Regions from separate parts of the Streptomyces sp. NPDC031365 genome, predicted to be linked through region 2. Evidence: riboswitches for the same ligand, from Rfam matches in the RefSeq annotation. Region 2 holds a riboswitch; the other holds the start of a gene.
The links. A riboswitch is a leader RNA that binds a small molecule or an ion and turns the genes downstream of it on or off. The one in region 2 is predicted to bind glycine.
Positions count from the first base shown of each region.

Region 1 (7,594 bases), on a different contig from region 2:
CAGCGCCAACGCGACCGCTCGCCATCGCGCACAGCCTGATGCGGAAGGTCAGCGTCCGCTGTTCCGGGACCAGGTCGGTCAGGGCGCGCAGTCCGTTGACCCCGCACAGTCGGGCGGCATAGGTTTCGGGCAACCGTCGACCTCAGGTACGGGTGCAGGGCATTCCGGCCCGTACGCGTCCCAAGCCCCTGGTGGGCAGCCGCGGCAGGAGGATCCGTCCATGTCGGCCCTGGTGTGTACGAGGTGCGGTAACCGCAACGCGGAGAACAGCCGTTTCTGCTCCAACTGCGGCGCACCGCTGAAGCCCGGAGTGGCTCCGGAGCGCCCTTCCGAGACGACGTCCACGATCTCGATCTCCGGTCTCGAGGCCTACGACGCCGAGGCCACCGGCCAGACGGCGATGCCGACGCTCTCACCGGAGGCGCAGGCGGCCGTCGACGCGCTGCCGATGGGGTCCGCGCTCCTGGTCGTGCGCCGCGGCCCGAACTCGGGCAGCCGCTTCCTGCTGGACGGCGACCTGACCACGGCCGGGCGTCACCCGCAGAGCGACATCTTCCTGGACGACGTCACGGTCTCCCGTCGGCACGTGGAGTTCCGCCGGGGTCCGGACGGCTCGTTCACGGTGGCCGACGTCGGCAGCCTGAACGGCACCTACGTCAACCGTGAGCGGATCGACCAGGTCACCCTGTCCAACGGTGACGAGGTGCAGATCGGCAAGTACCGGCTGGTCTTCCACGCGAGCCAGCGGGGCTACTGACGGCCCCGGTTCCGGCCGGGGGACCCCAGGGAAGGTCCATGCTGCAGACACCGAGCGGCGGTGCCGACAACGGCACCGCCGCCACGGACACCGGGCTGATGAGCATCGGCGCGGTGCTGAACGTGCTGCGTGAGGAGTTTCCCGGCGTCACCATCTCCAAGATCCGTTTCCTGGAGTCGGAGGGGCTGATCGAGCCGCAGCGGACTCCCTCGGGGTACCGCAAGTTCAGCGCCGGGGACGTCGAGCGCCTCGGTCATGTGCTGCGGATGCAGCGCGACCACTATCTGCCGCTCAAGGTGATCCGGGAGCACCTGGCGGCCATGGAGCGTGGGGAGGCCGTCCCGCTGCCGGTGCTGAGCTGTCCGGGTGACGGTGAGGCCGTTCACGAGGCCGCCGCAGAGGAGCCCGTGGCGGCCCGTATCGGGCGCTGCCAGTTGCTGGCCGCCGCCGGCGTCGGGGAACCCGAGCTCGCCGAGTGGGAGTCGTACGGCCTGCTCGCCCCGGTGGCGGACGGGGTGTACGACGCCGCGGCGGTGACGCTCGCGGGGCTCATCACCGAGCTGGGGCGGTTCGGGATCGAGCCACGTCACCTCAGGGTGATGAAGGCCGCCGCCGACCGGGAGGCCGGTCTGGTGGACCAGGTCGTCGCTCCGCTGCGGCGCCACCGGAACCCGCAGACCAGGGCCTACGCCGAAGCGCGCACGAAGGAGCTGGCCGGTCTCGCGGTGAAGCTGCACGCGGCGCTGGTGCAGTCGGCGCTCGGGGTGCGGCTGCCCTGAGGTGGACGGTCCGGGGAGGTGGATCGGCCACCCGATCCCTGCCCGACTACCCAAACGTCCCGGGCACGGCCTAGGGTTGCTGTGTGAACGAGCTCGATGTCGTAGGTGTCCGGGTCGAGATGCCCTCCAACCAACCGATCGTGCTGTTGCGTGAAGTGGGCGGCGACCGCTACCTCCCCATCTGGATCGGACCGGGGGAGGCGACGGCCATCGCCTTCGCCCAGCAGGGCATGGCACCGGCACGGCCGCTGACCCACGACCTGTTCAAGGACGTGCTGGAAGCCGTCGGACAGGAGCTCACGGAGGTGCGCATCACCGATCTGCGCGAGGGTGTCTTCTACGCGGAGCTGGTCTTCGCCAGCGGGGTCGAGGTGAGTGCCCGCCCCTCCGACGCCATAGCGCTGGCGCTGCGAACGGGCACGCCGATCTACGGCAGTGACACGGTGCTCGACGACGCCGGGATCGCGATCCCGGACGAGCAGGAGGACGAGGTGGAGAAGTTCCGCGAGTTCCTCGACCAGATTTCGCCGGAGGACTTCGGAAGCAGCAACCAGTGAGGGCAGAGGGCGAGCGCAGCCGCGTCGGCCGCCATGGCCCGCAGGGCAGGCATTCGGCTAGCCTTTCCCCACGGCGAGGCACGGGAAACCACTCTTAGGGTGATTATCACTCGGCGTGCCGAGTGTGGCGATCGTTGACGCACCCTTGGTGACTGCCTACCGTCGGGGAGGCAGGTCAAGGACGGAGGTCGGCGTGAGAAGCAGCGGCGACGGTACGGCTGGGGGTGCCCCCGAACCCGGTTTCGGGGCGAGCGGGCCGTATCCTCCCCAGAGCTCCCGGCTCCGCCCGGGCCGGGGGTATCCCGGGCACGGCGGTGCGATCGATCACGCTTCGCAGCGGTCGGCGGCTGTGCCGAGCGGTGGAGGTGCGGCGGTCATGGCGTCCGAGGAGATCGGCTACCGGGGGCCCACGGCCTGCGCCGCCGCCGGTATCACCTACCGGCAGCTCGACTACTGGGCCCGCACGGGACTGGTCGAGCCGAGCGTGCGACCGGCCCAGGGATCGGGCACACAACGGCTGTACAGCTTCCGTGACGTCGTCGTGCTGAAGATCGTCAAGCGGTTCCTGGACACGGGCGTCTCCCTGCAGAACATCCGCACCGCCGTACAGCACCTGCGTGAGCGTGGCTTCAGCGACCTGGAGCGCATGACGCTGATGAGCGATGGGGCCACGGTGTACGAGTGCACCTCGCCCGACGAGGTGCACGCCCTGCTCCAGGGCGGTCAGGGGGTCTTCGGTATCGCCGTGGGCGTGGTGTGGCGGGATGTCGAGAGCGCGCTGTCCCAGCTGCACGGTGAGCGCATCGACACGGGGGAGACGCTGGTCGGCCACCATCCGATGGACGAGCTGGCGCGGCGGCGGAACAGGGCCGTCTGAGGACTGTCCTGGGCCTTCTGGGGCAGTCCGAGGCCCTCCGGAGAGGGCAATGTCAGTGGCGTGGGGCAGCATCGGAGATGTGAGATCCGCACCCACGATTCTCCACCTCGACATGGATGCCTTCTTCGCCTCGGTGGAGCAGGCGTCCAAGCCGAGTCTGCGCGGGAAAGCCGTGGTCGTGGGTGGGCTGGGACCGCGGGGTGTGGTCGCCACCGCCTCGTACGAGGCGCGGGTCTTCGGCGTCCATTCGGCGATGCCCATGGCGCAGGCCCGGCGTCTCGCGCCGAACGCCGCGTATCTGGTGCCGAGGTTCGCCCTGTACCGGTCGATCAGCGAGCACGTGATGGGACTGCTGCGGTCCCTGTCCCCCCTGGTGGAACCGCTCAGCCTGGACGAGGCGTTCGTGGACCTGGAGGCCGGCGGCACCGCCTGGGACGAGGGGTCGGCCCGCCTGGCCGGGGTGAAGCTCCGCGCGGACATACGGGCGGTCACGGGACTCACCGGGTCGGTGGGGCTGGCCGCCTCCAAGATGCTGGCGAAGATCGCGTCGGAGCAGGCGAAGCCGGACGGGCTGGTGCTGATCGAGCCGGGCACGGAGCGGGTGCTGCTGGGACCGCTGTCCGTACGGACCCTGCCCGGCGTGGGCCCGGCAACCGGTGATCATCTGCGCCGGGCCGGGATCCACACGGTCGATGAGCTTGCCCAAGCGGGGGAGGACGAGCTCGTACGGCTGCTGGGCAGGGCTCACGGGCACGCGCTGTTCGCGATGGCGCTGGCGCGGGACGAGCGGCCTGTGGTGGCCGACCGGGAGACCAAGTCGGTGTCGGTCGAGGACACCTACGACGTGGACATCCACGAGCGGGTGCGCGTCGCCCTGGAGGTCCGGCGGCTCGCCGACCGGTGTGTGCGCAGACTGCGGGGAGCGGGACTGTCGGGGCGGACCATCGTCCTCAAGGTGCGGAGGTACGACTTCTCCACCCTCACCCGGTCGGAGACGCTGCGCGGACCCACGGACGATCCGGCGGTGGTGCGGGAGGCCGCGGCGAGGTTGCTGGACTCGGTCGACACCACGGGCGGTGTGCGGCTGCTCGGGGTGGGGGTCAGCGGACTGGCCGACTACACGCAGGAGGACCTGTTCGCACAGGCGGCGGGCGTGGACGAGGAGGAACCCGTCCCAGAGGACCCCGAAGCCGCGCCCGCGTCCGAGAGCCGGACGCCTCCCGAGCGGCGCTGGCCGGCCGGGCACGACGTACGGCACACGGCGCACGGGCACGGCTGGGTGCAGGGCAGCGGGCTGGGCCGGGTCACCGTGCGCTTCGAGACTCCCGACTCGGAGCCGGGCCGGGTGAAGACCTTCCGCACCGACGACCCGGCCCTGGAACCGGCGGATCCGCTGCCGCTGGTGCCACGAAGACCGGGGGAGGACGAGAGGACGGCGGCCGGCGGGGCGCGGGCGGAGAGCTGAGCGGGGGGAGCCGGAGGGTCAGACCGGCTTGTCCTTGCCCGCGAGTTTGCCGAAGTCGCGGTCCTGGAGCGGGGGAGGCGCGGCGATGTCCAGACCGTAGTGGTGGTAGAGCTGGAGCTCCTGTTCGGGGGAGAGGTGGCGGCCCACGCCGAAGTCGGGTGCGTCCTTGATCAGAGTCCGTTCGAACGGCACGTGGAGGATGCCGTCGATCAGTTCGCTGGGCTCCAGCGGGACGAAGGCGTCCCTGCTGAACAGGCCGGTGCGTATCGCCGCCCACTCCGGTACGCCTGTGGCGTCGTCGAGGTAGACCTCGTCGACCGTGCCGATCCGGGTTCCGTTGCGGTCGAACGCCTTGCGGCCTATCAGATGGCGCGGATCGATGTCGGTCTGCACGGGCCCTCCACTGGTCGCAAACTCATCCCTAAGCACCACGAAACGGCACAATCGGCGGTGCGGCCACTCGAAGCCCCGGTGCGGTCCTCGCTGGTACGCTGGCAATCGGCTGCTGACCCCGTGCGGGAGAGTCCTCCAGGCACCATCGGAGGCGCCGAAGGAGCAAATCCTCCCCGGAATCTCTCAGGCACACGTACCGCACGGACGAGGTCACTCTGGAAAGCAGGGCGGGTGTCGACGGCTTCCGCTCTCACCGACGGTGAAAGCCGGACCGCCCCGGGCGTTCCGGTGAAGCTCTCAGGTTGAGATGACAGAGGGGGAGGCCGTCCGGGCACCTGTGCCGTGGTGCCCCTCGAAGGTCGTCAGACCAGGAGGCCTCCTCAATGACCGCCCCTCGCACTCCGCTCTCCGAGCTCGAACGGGGAATCCCCTTCGAGCAGCGCCACATCGGCCCCGACCACGAGGCCCGGGCCAAGATGCTCGCCCAGGTCGGCTACGGCTCGCTCGACGAGCTGACGGCCGCCGCCGTGCCGGATGTGATCAAGAACGCCGAAGCGCTGGACCTGCCGGGTGCGCGGAGCGAGGCCGAGGTGCTGGCCGAGCTGCGTTCGCTGGCCGACCGCAACCAGGTGCTCGGCTCCATGATCGGGCTCGGGTACTACGGCACCTTCACACCGCCCGTCATCCTGCGCAACGTGATGGAGAACCCCGCGTGGTACACGGCCTACACGCCGTACCAGCCGGAGATCTCCCAGGGCCGGCTCGAGGCACTGCTGAACTTCCAGACCGTGGTGGCCGAGCTCACCGGTCTGCCCACCTCCGGTGCCTCCCTGCTCGACGAGGGCACCGCCGCCGCCGAGGCGATGGCACTGTCGCGGCGCATGGGCAAGAACAAGAAGGGCCTGTTCCTGGTCGACGCGGACGCCCTGCCGCAGACCATCGCCGTGATCGAGACCCGTGCCGAGCCGACCGGCGTCGACGTTGTCGTCGCCGACCTGAGCGACGGCATCCCCGCCGGGCTCGCCGAGCGTGAGATCAACGGCGTACTGATCCAGTACCCGGGCGCCTCCGGCGCGGTGCGCGACATCAAGCCGGTGATCGACCAGGCGCACGCGCTCGGGGCACTCGTCACCGTCGCCGCCGACCTGCTCGCCCTCACCCTGCTGAAGTCGCCCGGCGAACTCGGCGCGGACATCGCGGTCGGCACCACCCAGCGCTTCGGCGTGCCGATGGGCTTCGGCGGGCCGCACGCCGGTTACATGGCCGTGCAGGACAAGATGGCACGCAGCCTGCCCGGGCGGCTCGTCGGCGTCTCCGTCGACGTGGACGGACACAAGGCGTACCGCCTGGCTCTGCAGACCCGTGAGCAGCACATCCGCCGTGAGAAGGCCACCAGCAACATCTGCACGGCCCAGGTTCTGCTCGCCGTCATGGCAGGGATGTACGCCGTGTACCACGGCCCCGAGGGCCTGAGGATCATCGCCCGGCGCACGCACCGGTACGCCACCGTCCTCGCCGAGGGGCTGCGGGCCGGCGGGGCCGAGATCGTGCACGGGTCCTACTTCGACACGCTGACCGTGCGCGTCGCCGGGCGGGCCGCCGGGATCGTCGCCGCCGCCCGTGACAACGGCGTCAACCTGCGTCTTGTCGACGCCGACCACGTCTCGATCGCCTGCGACGAAACCACCACCCGGGCGCAGCTGACCGCCGTGTGGAGCGCTTTCGGCGTCGAGGGCGACGTCGAGGCCCTGGACGCGGCCGTTCGGGACGCACTGCCCGACGCCCTGCTGCGCAACGACGAATACCTGACGCACCCCGTCTTCCAGCAGCACCGCTCCGAGACCGCGATGCTGCGCTATCTGCGCCGCCTCGCCGACCGCGACTACGCGCTGGACCGCGGCATGATCCCGCTGGGCTCCTGCACCATGAAGCTCAACGCGACCACCGAGATGGAGCCGGTCACCTGGCCCGAGTTCGGGCAGCTGCACCCCTTCGTGCCCGCCGAGCAGGCGCAGGGCTACCTGACGCTCATCCACGAGCTGGAGGAGCGTCTGGCCGAGGTCACCGGCTACGACAAGGTGTCCCTCCAGCCCAACGCCGGCTCGCAGGGCGAGCTGGCCGGTCTGCTCGCCGTACGCGGCTACCACCGGGCCAACGGTGACGATCAGCGCACCATCTGCCTGATCCCGTCCTCCGCGCACGGCACCAACGCCGCCAGCGCCGTGATGGCCGGCATGAAGGTCGTCGTCGTCGGCACGTCCGACGACGGCGAGGTCGACGTCGACGACCTGCGGGCGAAGATGGCGCAGTACCGCGACCAGCTGGCGGTGCTGATGATCACGTACCCCTCGACGCACGGTGTGTTCGAGGAGCACGTCGCCGACATCTGCGCCGAGGTGCACGAGGCCGGCGGACAGGTGTACGTGGACGGAGCCAACCTCAACGCCCTGGTGGGTCTGGCCAAGCCCGGCCACTTCGGCGGCGACGTCTCGCACCTCAACCTGCACAAGACCTTCTGCATCCCGCACGGCGGCGGCGGCCCCGGCGTCGGTCCGGTCGGCGTGCGGGCGCACCTCGCGCCGTACCTGCCGAACCACCCGCTCCAGCCGGAGGCCGGCCCGGAGACCGGCGTCGGACCCGTCTCGGCGGCCCCGTGGGGGTCGGCGGGCATCCTGCCCATCTCCTGGGCGTACGTCCGGCTCATGGGCGGCGAGGGCCTCAAGCGGGCCACGCAGGTGGCCGTGCTCAGCGCCAACTACATCGCCA
Region 1 covers NZ_JBVIIM010000043.1:33,606-41,199, reverse strand. Annotated here, with positions in the region: gene ACZ5C2_RS36225 (FHA domain-containing protein) at 1-757, shown strand, start outside; gene ftsR (transcriptional regulator FtsR) at 796-1,536, shown strand; gene ACZ5C2_RS36215 (bifunctional nuclease family protein) at 1,620-2,093, shown strand; gene ACZ5C2_RS36210 (MerR family transcriptional regulator) at 2,287-2,970, shown strand; gene ACZ5C2_RS36205 (DNA polymerase IV) at 3,050-4,435, shown strand; gene ACZ5C2_RS36200 (PRC-barrel domain-containing protein) at 4,454-4,828, opposite strand; glycine riboswitch at 4,942-5,037, shown strand; gene gcvP (aminomethyl-transferring glycine dehydrogenase) at 5,212-7,594, shown strand, end outside.
Region 1: another riboswitch for glycine. It lies ahead of gcvP (aminomethyl-transferring glycine dehydrogenase); the one in region 2 lies ahead of gcvT (glycine cleavage system aminomethyltransferase GcvT).

Region 2 (7,594 bases):
CCGGGGGTAGCACGGATACGGCCCGGTCAGCGGTGGTGCGCGGGCGGGTAGCCGTAGCCCGAGGCCGGGGGCTGAACGGCGCCGTGCGCCTCGCGGTCGTAGAAGGGCCGGGCGTTGGCCCGCAGCCACATCGCGACCGGGTCGTGCTCGTCGGACATCGCGACGGTCGACACGGGCAGTCCGTCCGGGACCGCGGCGAGGGACTGCTGCATCATCGCGCGCACCGCGTCCACGGCGGGCGGGGAGGCGTCGTACACGTCCAGGCCGATGGCGAGGTACGGGGCACCCAGGGCGGGCTGCACCCAGGCGCGGCGCAGTCCGCGGACCGCCGGGGTGCGGTGGGCGTTCTGCGCGAGGAGGGCGTAGAACTGCGGGATCTCGATGGCGGGTTCGGAGAGCCTCAGCGGTCCGGCGGGCTGGCGGTCCAGACCGCCGGCGATCCGGCGCAGGTCCAGCCAGGGGATGCCGACGCCGCCGCCCGGGGCGTGCGGATTGAGCCAGAGTCCGTAGCGGTCGGGGAAGAGCGCCCGGGCCGCTTCGAGGCCGTCGATCACCTCGTACGATCTGTTCCAGCCGCTGGCCGACAGTTCCTGCGCGGAGGTGACGCAGGGCGCGTAGCCGAAGCCGTCGACCTCCATGTTCCCGTACTGGGCGTCGGGGGAGCCGGCCTGGCCGTGCCACAGCAGCATCCAGACCTGGCCGGACGAAGGAGTGGCGAGAGCGCGCAGCAACGCCTCGTAGGCGTCGTAACGCCCGGGCGTCACCTGGCGCAGCATGTGCTCGACCTGCCCGGCCGCCGCGGTGCCAGCGCTCACTTTGTATCGCCCCTTTGTACAACCTCGCCAGCGGATGAACCTAGCTTATGCCGCCGGCGGTGAGGCGAGGTCGGGTGTGCGGTGCCGGGTGCGGTGCCGGGTGCGGGACCGGGTGGTCCGCAGGTGTGCTGTGCGCGGGAGAGCTCGGGTGGTGGCGTTGTGTGGCGGGTGCCGGTGCGTTGGGGTTGTTCGCGCAGTTCCCCGCGCCCCTGGGGGGTTGGTCGCGGCCGCGCGGCGGAGCCGTAGGTCGGTTCAGCGCCGCGCCCCTGGGGGGTTGGTCGCGGCCGCGCGGCGGAGCCGTGGGTCGGTTCAGCGCCGCGCACCTGGGGGTTACCGCTGACGCTGGTAAAAGGGGTTGACGTGGGTGCGCATCCAGTCGGCCACCAGGTCCTGGGCGATGTCCAGGACGATCAGGTTGACCGGCCAAGGGGCCGGCATGCGGCCCAGGGCCCGGCCCAGGGCGTCCAGGGGGAGGGTGCGGGCGTCGCCCTCCCAGTGGGCCAGTTCCACGCCGACGAAGAGGACCGGGTCCGCCGTCTCGATCGCGGCGAGGCAGCGGCGGGCGGTCGTCACCACGCCGATGGCCTCGAACTCCTCCGAGGCCGCGGCCAGGAAGTCAACCGGGTCGTCCTGCCAGTCGGGCTGGAACAGCCGGACCCGGCCGCCGCTCGCCGGGCCGTCCAGCGGCCCGTGTCCGGCCCGGCACAGTTCGGCCACGGCGGCCGGCGGCAGCGGGACGGAGACCACGCCACCGGGGTTCACCGCGATCCCGGCCTGCGGTGGCAGACCGCGGGCGAACTCCACGGCGGGCGCGATGGTGTACGACAGGTGGGAGCCGACGACCTGGCGGAACTGTTCCTCGGAGCTGAACACGGGGACGTAGGCCTGCCCGTCGAGTTCCATGGTGGGCAGGTCCAGCGGGCCACTGTGCGGGCCGCCGCCGCTGGGCAGCGGGACCCAGACGAAGCTGCGGCCCAGCACCTCCATGATCCTGGCGCCCGCCGACGGAACGCCGAGGGACGCGGAAAGCACCTCCTCCAGCTCGTTGCCGGGCCATCCGCCGTGCGGATGGGGGTGCGTCTGGGCCGGGAAACCCGCCGGGAAGTCCATCGTTCGCCTACCGCCTGCCTGGAACCACTGCTGTGGTCGGCAAGGTTATCCGGTCAGTCCGCGAAGCCGATCCTGCGCAGCGCGTTCGCCGCGTCCCGGTCGATCAGCACCGCCGAACCACAGCCCGCGGGCAGCCGGCCGCGCTCCACCGCGCGCAACAGCCTGTCGCTCGCCGCGCGGTGGCGCCCGAACGCGTACCGGGAGACGCCGCGTCCGCGCTCGCGCTGCCCGGCCAGGGCCTGCTGCGGGGTGACGTCGAGCAGCAGCAGGTGCAGGCTCGCCCCCCGGCGGCGGGCCTCGCGGGCGAGCCAGCGCCGCACCCATGCCTGCGTACCGCAGTCGTGGACGACGACCGCCCCACCGGCGCGCAGCGACCGGCGCAGACCGGCGTAGTGGGCGAGGCGGACCAGGGGGCGGTAGACGGCGTAGGGGAGGAAGCGGGGCATGCGGTGGTCCCAGCGGTCACGGCTGTCCTGGGAGTCGACGCGGGCACCGCGCACCGCGCGGCGCATCAGTGTGGACTTGCCGCTGCCGGGCAGTCCGGTGACCACGACGAGGTCGCGGGGCCCGAAGAGCAGCGCGCGTGGGCTGCGGCCGCCCCGCTCGCGCAGGTCGCGGACGACGGGCGCCGGCAGCGCCCCGCGGGCCCGCGCGGCCGACTGCGGGGGCAGCGCGACGCCCGTGGTGGTGGCGCACGCCGTGGTCCTGTTCACCGTGATGGTCCTCCCCTGGGGCCGGCACGAGTCCGGGTCCCCGCTGAGCGTAAAGAGAAAGTAATGCCAGGTGCCTCTCGTTTCCGTGCCTTTCCTGAAACAGGCCTGTCACAGCTCCCTGTGACCGTGCCCGTACAACCTGTGCATCCCAGGGAAGGGTCCCCCTGCCGCGCCCTCGCGATGCGTGCAATGATGAGCGCGCCAACTGCATACCGGCCGTTTGAATCCGCGCGGGAGAGTCCCCGGCACCGTTTGCCGCCGGGGCGCCGAAGGAGCAAGTCCCTCCCTTGAATCTCTCAGGCCCCGTTACCGCGCGGGCGAGGCACATCTGAAAAGCGGGCCGCTGCAGCCGTGCTCCAGTGGCTCCACCCAAGGTGCAAACCATGATCCTCCCCGTGCGGGCGGTCATGGCGAACCTCTCAGGTTCCGATGACAGATGGGGAGGAACGCCCTCGCCTTCCCCCATCGTCTTTGGGAGACCGACCGATGAGCAGTACCGAACCTCGCCGGACCGCGCTCGATGCCCTGCATCGCTCGCTCGGCGCGACGATGACCGACTTCGCCGGCTGGGACATGCCCCTGCGCTACGGCTCCGAGCGCGACGAGCACAACGCCGTACGCACGAAGGCCGGCCTCTTCGACCTCTCGCACATGGGCGAGATCGCGGTCACCGGCCCGGCCGCCGCCGCACTCCTCGACCACGCCCTCGTCGGCAACATCAGTGGCGTCAAGCCCGGCCGCGCCCGCTACACCATGATCTGCCGCGAGGACGGCGGCATCCTGGACGACCTGATCGTCTACCGGCTCGGTGAGTCGGAGTACATGGTCGTCGCCAACGCCTCCAACGCCCAGACGGTGCTCGACGCCCTCCTCGAGCGCTCGGCCGGCTTCGATGCCGAGATCCGCGACGACCGCGACGCGTACGCGCTGCTCGCCGTGCAGGGCCCCGAGTCCCAGGCCATCCTCGCTTCGCTCACCGACGCCGACCTGGACGGCCTGAAGTACTACGCCGGTCTGCCGGGCACGGTCGCCGGTGTCCCCGCACTCGTCGCCCGCACCGGTTACACCGGCGAGGACGGCTTCGAGCTGTTCGTGAAGCCGGAGCACGCGGTCGAGCTGTGGCAGGCGCTGACCAAGGCCGGTGAGGGCGCGGGCCTGGTGCCGTGCGGGCTGTCCTGCCGGGACACGCTGCGCCTGGAGGCGGGCATGCCGCTGTACGGGAACGAGCTGAGCACCTCCCTGACGCCCTTCGACGCCGGTTTTGGCCGGGTGGTGAAGTTCGAGAAGGAGGGCGACTTCGTGGGCCGCGCCGCCCTGGCCCAGGCCGCCGAGCGCGCCGCCGCCGAGCCGCCCCGTGTCCTGGTCGGCCTGGTCGCCGAGGGCCGCCGGGTGCCGCGCGCCGGGTACGCGGTGGTGGCCGGCGGCGAGGTGGTCGGCGAGGTCACCTCCGGTGCCCCCTCCCCCACGCTGGGCAAGCCGATCGCGATGGCGTACGTCGACCCGGCGCACGCGGCGCCCGGCACCGAGGGCGTCGGCGTGGACATCCGGGGCAGCCACGAGCCCTACGAGGTCGTGGCGCTGCCGTTCTACAAGCGGCAGAAGTGACACCGTCGTAGGACGGTTCCTCGCGTCCTCGCGTCCTCGCTTCTTTTCGTCTTTCGCGCGTGAGGTGGGCGCGTCGTCCCCCACCCACCCGCGTCGCCCGCAGTCCCTTCAGCCATCCCCCGTCCCCCGTACAGGAGAATTCAGGCCATGAGCAACCCCACGCAGCTGCGTTACAGCAAGGAGCACGAGTGGCTGACGGCCGCCGAGGACGGCGTGTCGACGGTCGGTATCACGGAGCACGCGGCCAACGCGCTCGGCGACGTGGTCTTCGTCCAGCTCCCCGAGGTCGGTGACAGCGTGACCGCGGGCGAGACCTGCGGCGAACTGGAGTCGACCAAGTCGGTCAGCGACCTGTACTCCCCGGTCAGCGGTGAGATCACCGAGGTCAACGAGGATGTCGTGAACGACCCGTCGCTGGTGAACTCCGCCCCCTTCGAGGGTGGTTGGCTGTTCAAGGTGCGCGTCACCGACGAGCCGGCCGACCTGCTGACCGCCGCCGAGTACGACGCCGAAATCGCCGGCTGAGGAGTCTGTAGCCGCATGTCCGTTCTGAACACGCCCCTGCACGAGCTCGACCCGGCGGTGGCCGCCGCGGTCGACGCCGAGCTGCACCGCCAGCAGTCCACCCTCGAGATGATCGCCTCGGAGAACTTCGCCCCGGTCGCGGTCATGGAGGCCCAGGGCTCGGTCCTCACCAACAAGTACGCCGAGGGCTACCCCGGCCGCCGCTACTACGGCGGCTGCGAGCACGTCGACGTGATCGAGCAGATCGCGATCGACCGGGTCAAGGAGCTCTTCGGAGCCGAGCACGCCAACGTGCAGCCGCACTCGGGTGCGCAGGCCAACGCCGCCGCGATGTTCGCGCTGCTCAAGCCCGGTGACACGATCATGGGTCTGAACCTCGCGCACGGCGGGCACCTGACCCACGGCATGAAGATCAACTTCTCCGGCAAGCTCTACAACGTGGTGGCCTACCACGTCGGCGACGACGGCCAGGTCGACATGGCCGAGGTCGAGCGGCTGGCCAAGGAGAACAAACCGAAGCTGATCGTGGCCGGCTGGTCGGCGTACCCGCGTCAGCTGGACTTCGCCGCGTTCCGCCGGATCGCGGACGAGGTCGGCGCGTACCTCATGGTCGACATGGCGCACTTCGCCGGTCTGGTGGCCGCGGGCCTGCACCCGAACCCGGTCCCGCACGCCCATGTCGTGACGACCACCACGCACAAGACCCTCGGCGGTCCGCGCGGCGGGGTGATCCTCTCCACGGCCGAACTGGCCAAGAAGATCAACTCGGCCGTCTTCCCCGGTCAGCAGGGCGGCCCGCTGGAGCACGTGGTCGCCGCCAAGGCGGTCGCGTTCAAGGTGTGCGCCACCGAGGAGTTCAAGGAGCGCCAGCGCCGCACCCTGGAGGGCGCCCGCATCCTGGCCGAGCGCCTGGTCAAGGACGACGTCAGGGCCGTGGGCGTGGACGTGCTGTCCGGCGGTACGGACGTGCACCTGGTCCTGGTGGACCTGCGGAACTCCGAGCTGGACGGCCAGCAGGCCGAGGACCGTCTCCACGAGGTCGGCATCACCGTCAACCGCAACGCGATCCCGAACGACCCCCGCCCGCCGATGGTCACCTCGGGTCTGCGCATCGGCACGCCCGCCCTGGCCACCCGCGGTTTCACGACCGAGGACTTCACCGAGGTCGCGGACGTGATCGCCGAGACGCTGAAGCCGTCCTACGACGTCGACGCGCTCCGGGCCCGGGTGACGGCCCTCGCCGGGAAGCACCCGCTGTACCCCGGTCTGACGTAATTTCGTACGCTTTTCTTGGTACGGACGTCCGGGGCATCGCGCACACTGGGTCGGTGGGCGCGATGCCCCACGCCATGAACCGCATGAACGTTTCCGCTCACCTCTGAACCACCCCCTCCCCGGTGGACAGCGTCGTCCGCCGAACCCTTAGGAGTCCCCCCGTGGCCATCTCGGTCTTCGATCTGTTCTCGATCGGCATCGGCCCGTCCAGCTCGCACACGGTCGGCCCGATGCGGGCGGCCCGGATGTTCGCCCGGCGGCTGCGCAACGAGGACCTGCTGGACTCCGTCGCCTCGGTGCGGGCCGAGCTGTACGGCTCCCTGGGCGCCACCGGCCACGGCCACGGCACGCCCAAGGCGGTGCTGCTGGGCCTGGAGGGCGACTCACCGCGCACGGTGGACGTGGAGTCGGCCGACGAACGGGTGGAGAAGATCAAGGACGGTGGCCGGCTCCGTCTGCTCGGCGACCACGAGATCGCGTTCACCTACGACGACGACATGGTGCTGCACCGCCGCAAGGCACTGCCGTACCACGCCAACGGCATGACGCTGTGGGCGTACGGCGCCTCCGGGGCGGAGCTGCTGTCGAAGACGTACTACTCGGTGGGCGGCGGATTCGTCGTCGACGAGGAGGCGGTGGGCGCGGACCGCATCGTGCTCGACGACACGGTCCTCAAGTACCCCTTCCGCACGGGCGACGAGCTGCTGCGCCTCGCCGAGGAGACCGGCTTGTCCATCTCCGCCCTGATGCTCGAGAACGAGCGCGCCTGGCGGACCGAGGAAGAGATCCGCGAGGGCCTGCTGGAGATCTGGCGCGTGATGCGGACGTGCGTGGACCGGGGCATGTCCCGTGAGGGCATCCTGCCGGGTGGCCTGAAGGTGCGCCGCCGCGCCGCGAACACCGCCCGCAAGCTGCGCTCCGAGGGCGACCCGCAGGCCCTGGCCATGGAGTGGATCACCCTCTACGCGATGGCCGTGAACGAGGAGAACGCGGCCGGCGGCCGGGTCGTCACGGCGCCGACGAACGGCGCGGCGGGGATCATCCCGGCGGTCCTGCACTACTACGTGAACTTCGTCCCCGGCGCCGACGAGGAGGGCGTGGTCCGCTTCCTGCTGGCGGCCGGCGCGATCGGCATGCTCTTCAAGGAGAACGCCTCCATCTCCGGCGCCGAGGTCGGCTGCCAGGGCGAGGTCGGCTCGGCCTGCTCGATGGCGGCGGGCGCGCTGGCGGAGGTACTGGGCGGCAGCCCGGAGCAGGTGGAGAACGCCGCCGAGATCGGCATGGAGCACAACCTCGGCCTGACCTGCGACCCGGTCGGCGGCCTCGTCCAGATCCCGTGCATCGAGCGCAACGGGATGGCCGCGGTGAAGGCGGTCACGGCGGCCCGGATGGCGATGCGCGGCGACGGCTCCCACAAGGTGTCCCTGGACAAAGTCATCAAGACAATGAAGGAGACCGGCGCCGACATGTCGGTCAAGTACAAGGAGACGGCGCGGGGCGGGCTGGCGGTCAACATCATCGAGTGCTGAGGAGGGCCGCGCCCTTCTGCTC
Region 2 covers NZ_JBVIIM010000013.1:111,457-119,050, forward strand. Annotated here, with positions in the region: gene ACZ5C2_RS20610 (enhanced serine sensitivity protein SseB C-terminal domain-containing protein) at 27-776, opposite strand; gene ACZ5C2_RS20615 (enhanced serine sensitivity protein SseB) at 1,146-1,925, opposite strand; gene ACZ5C2_RS20620 (AAA family ATPase) at 1,979-2,638, opposite strand; glycine riboswitch at 2,860-2,960, shown strand; glycine riboswitch at 2,961-3,084, shown strand; gene gcvT (glycine cleavage system aminomethyltransferase GcvT) at 3,125-4,243, shown strand; gene gcvH (glycine cleavage system protein GcvH) at 4,391-4,768, shown strand; gene glyA (serine hydroxymethyltransferase) at 4,784-6,043, shown strand; gene ACZ5C2_RS20640 (L-serine ammonia-lyase) at 6,205-7,572, shown strand.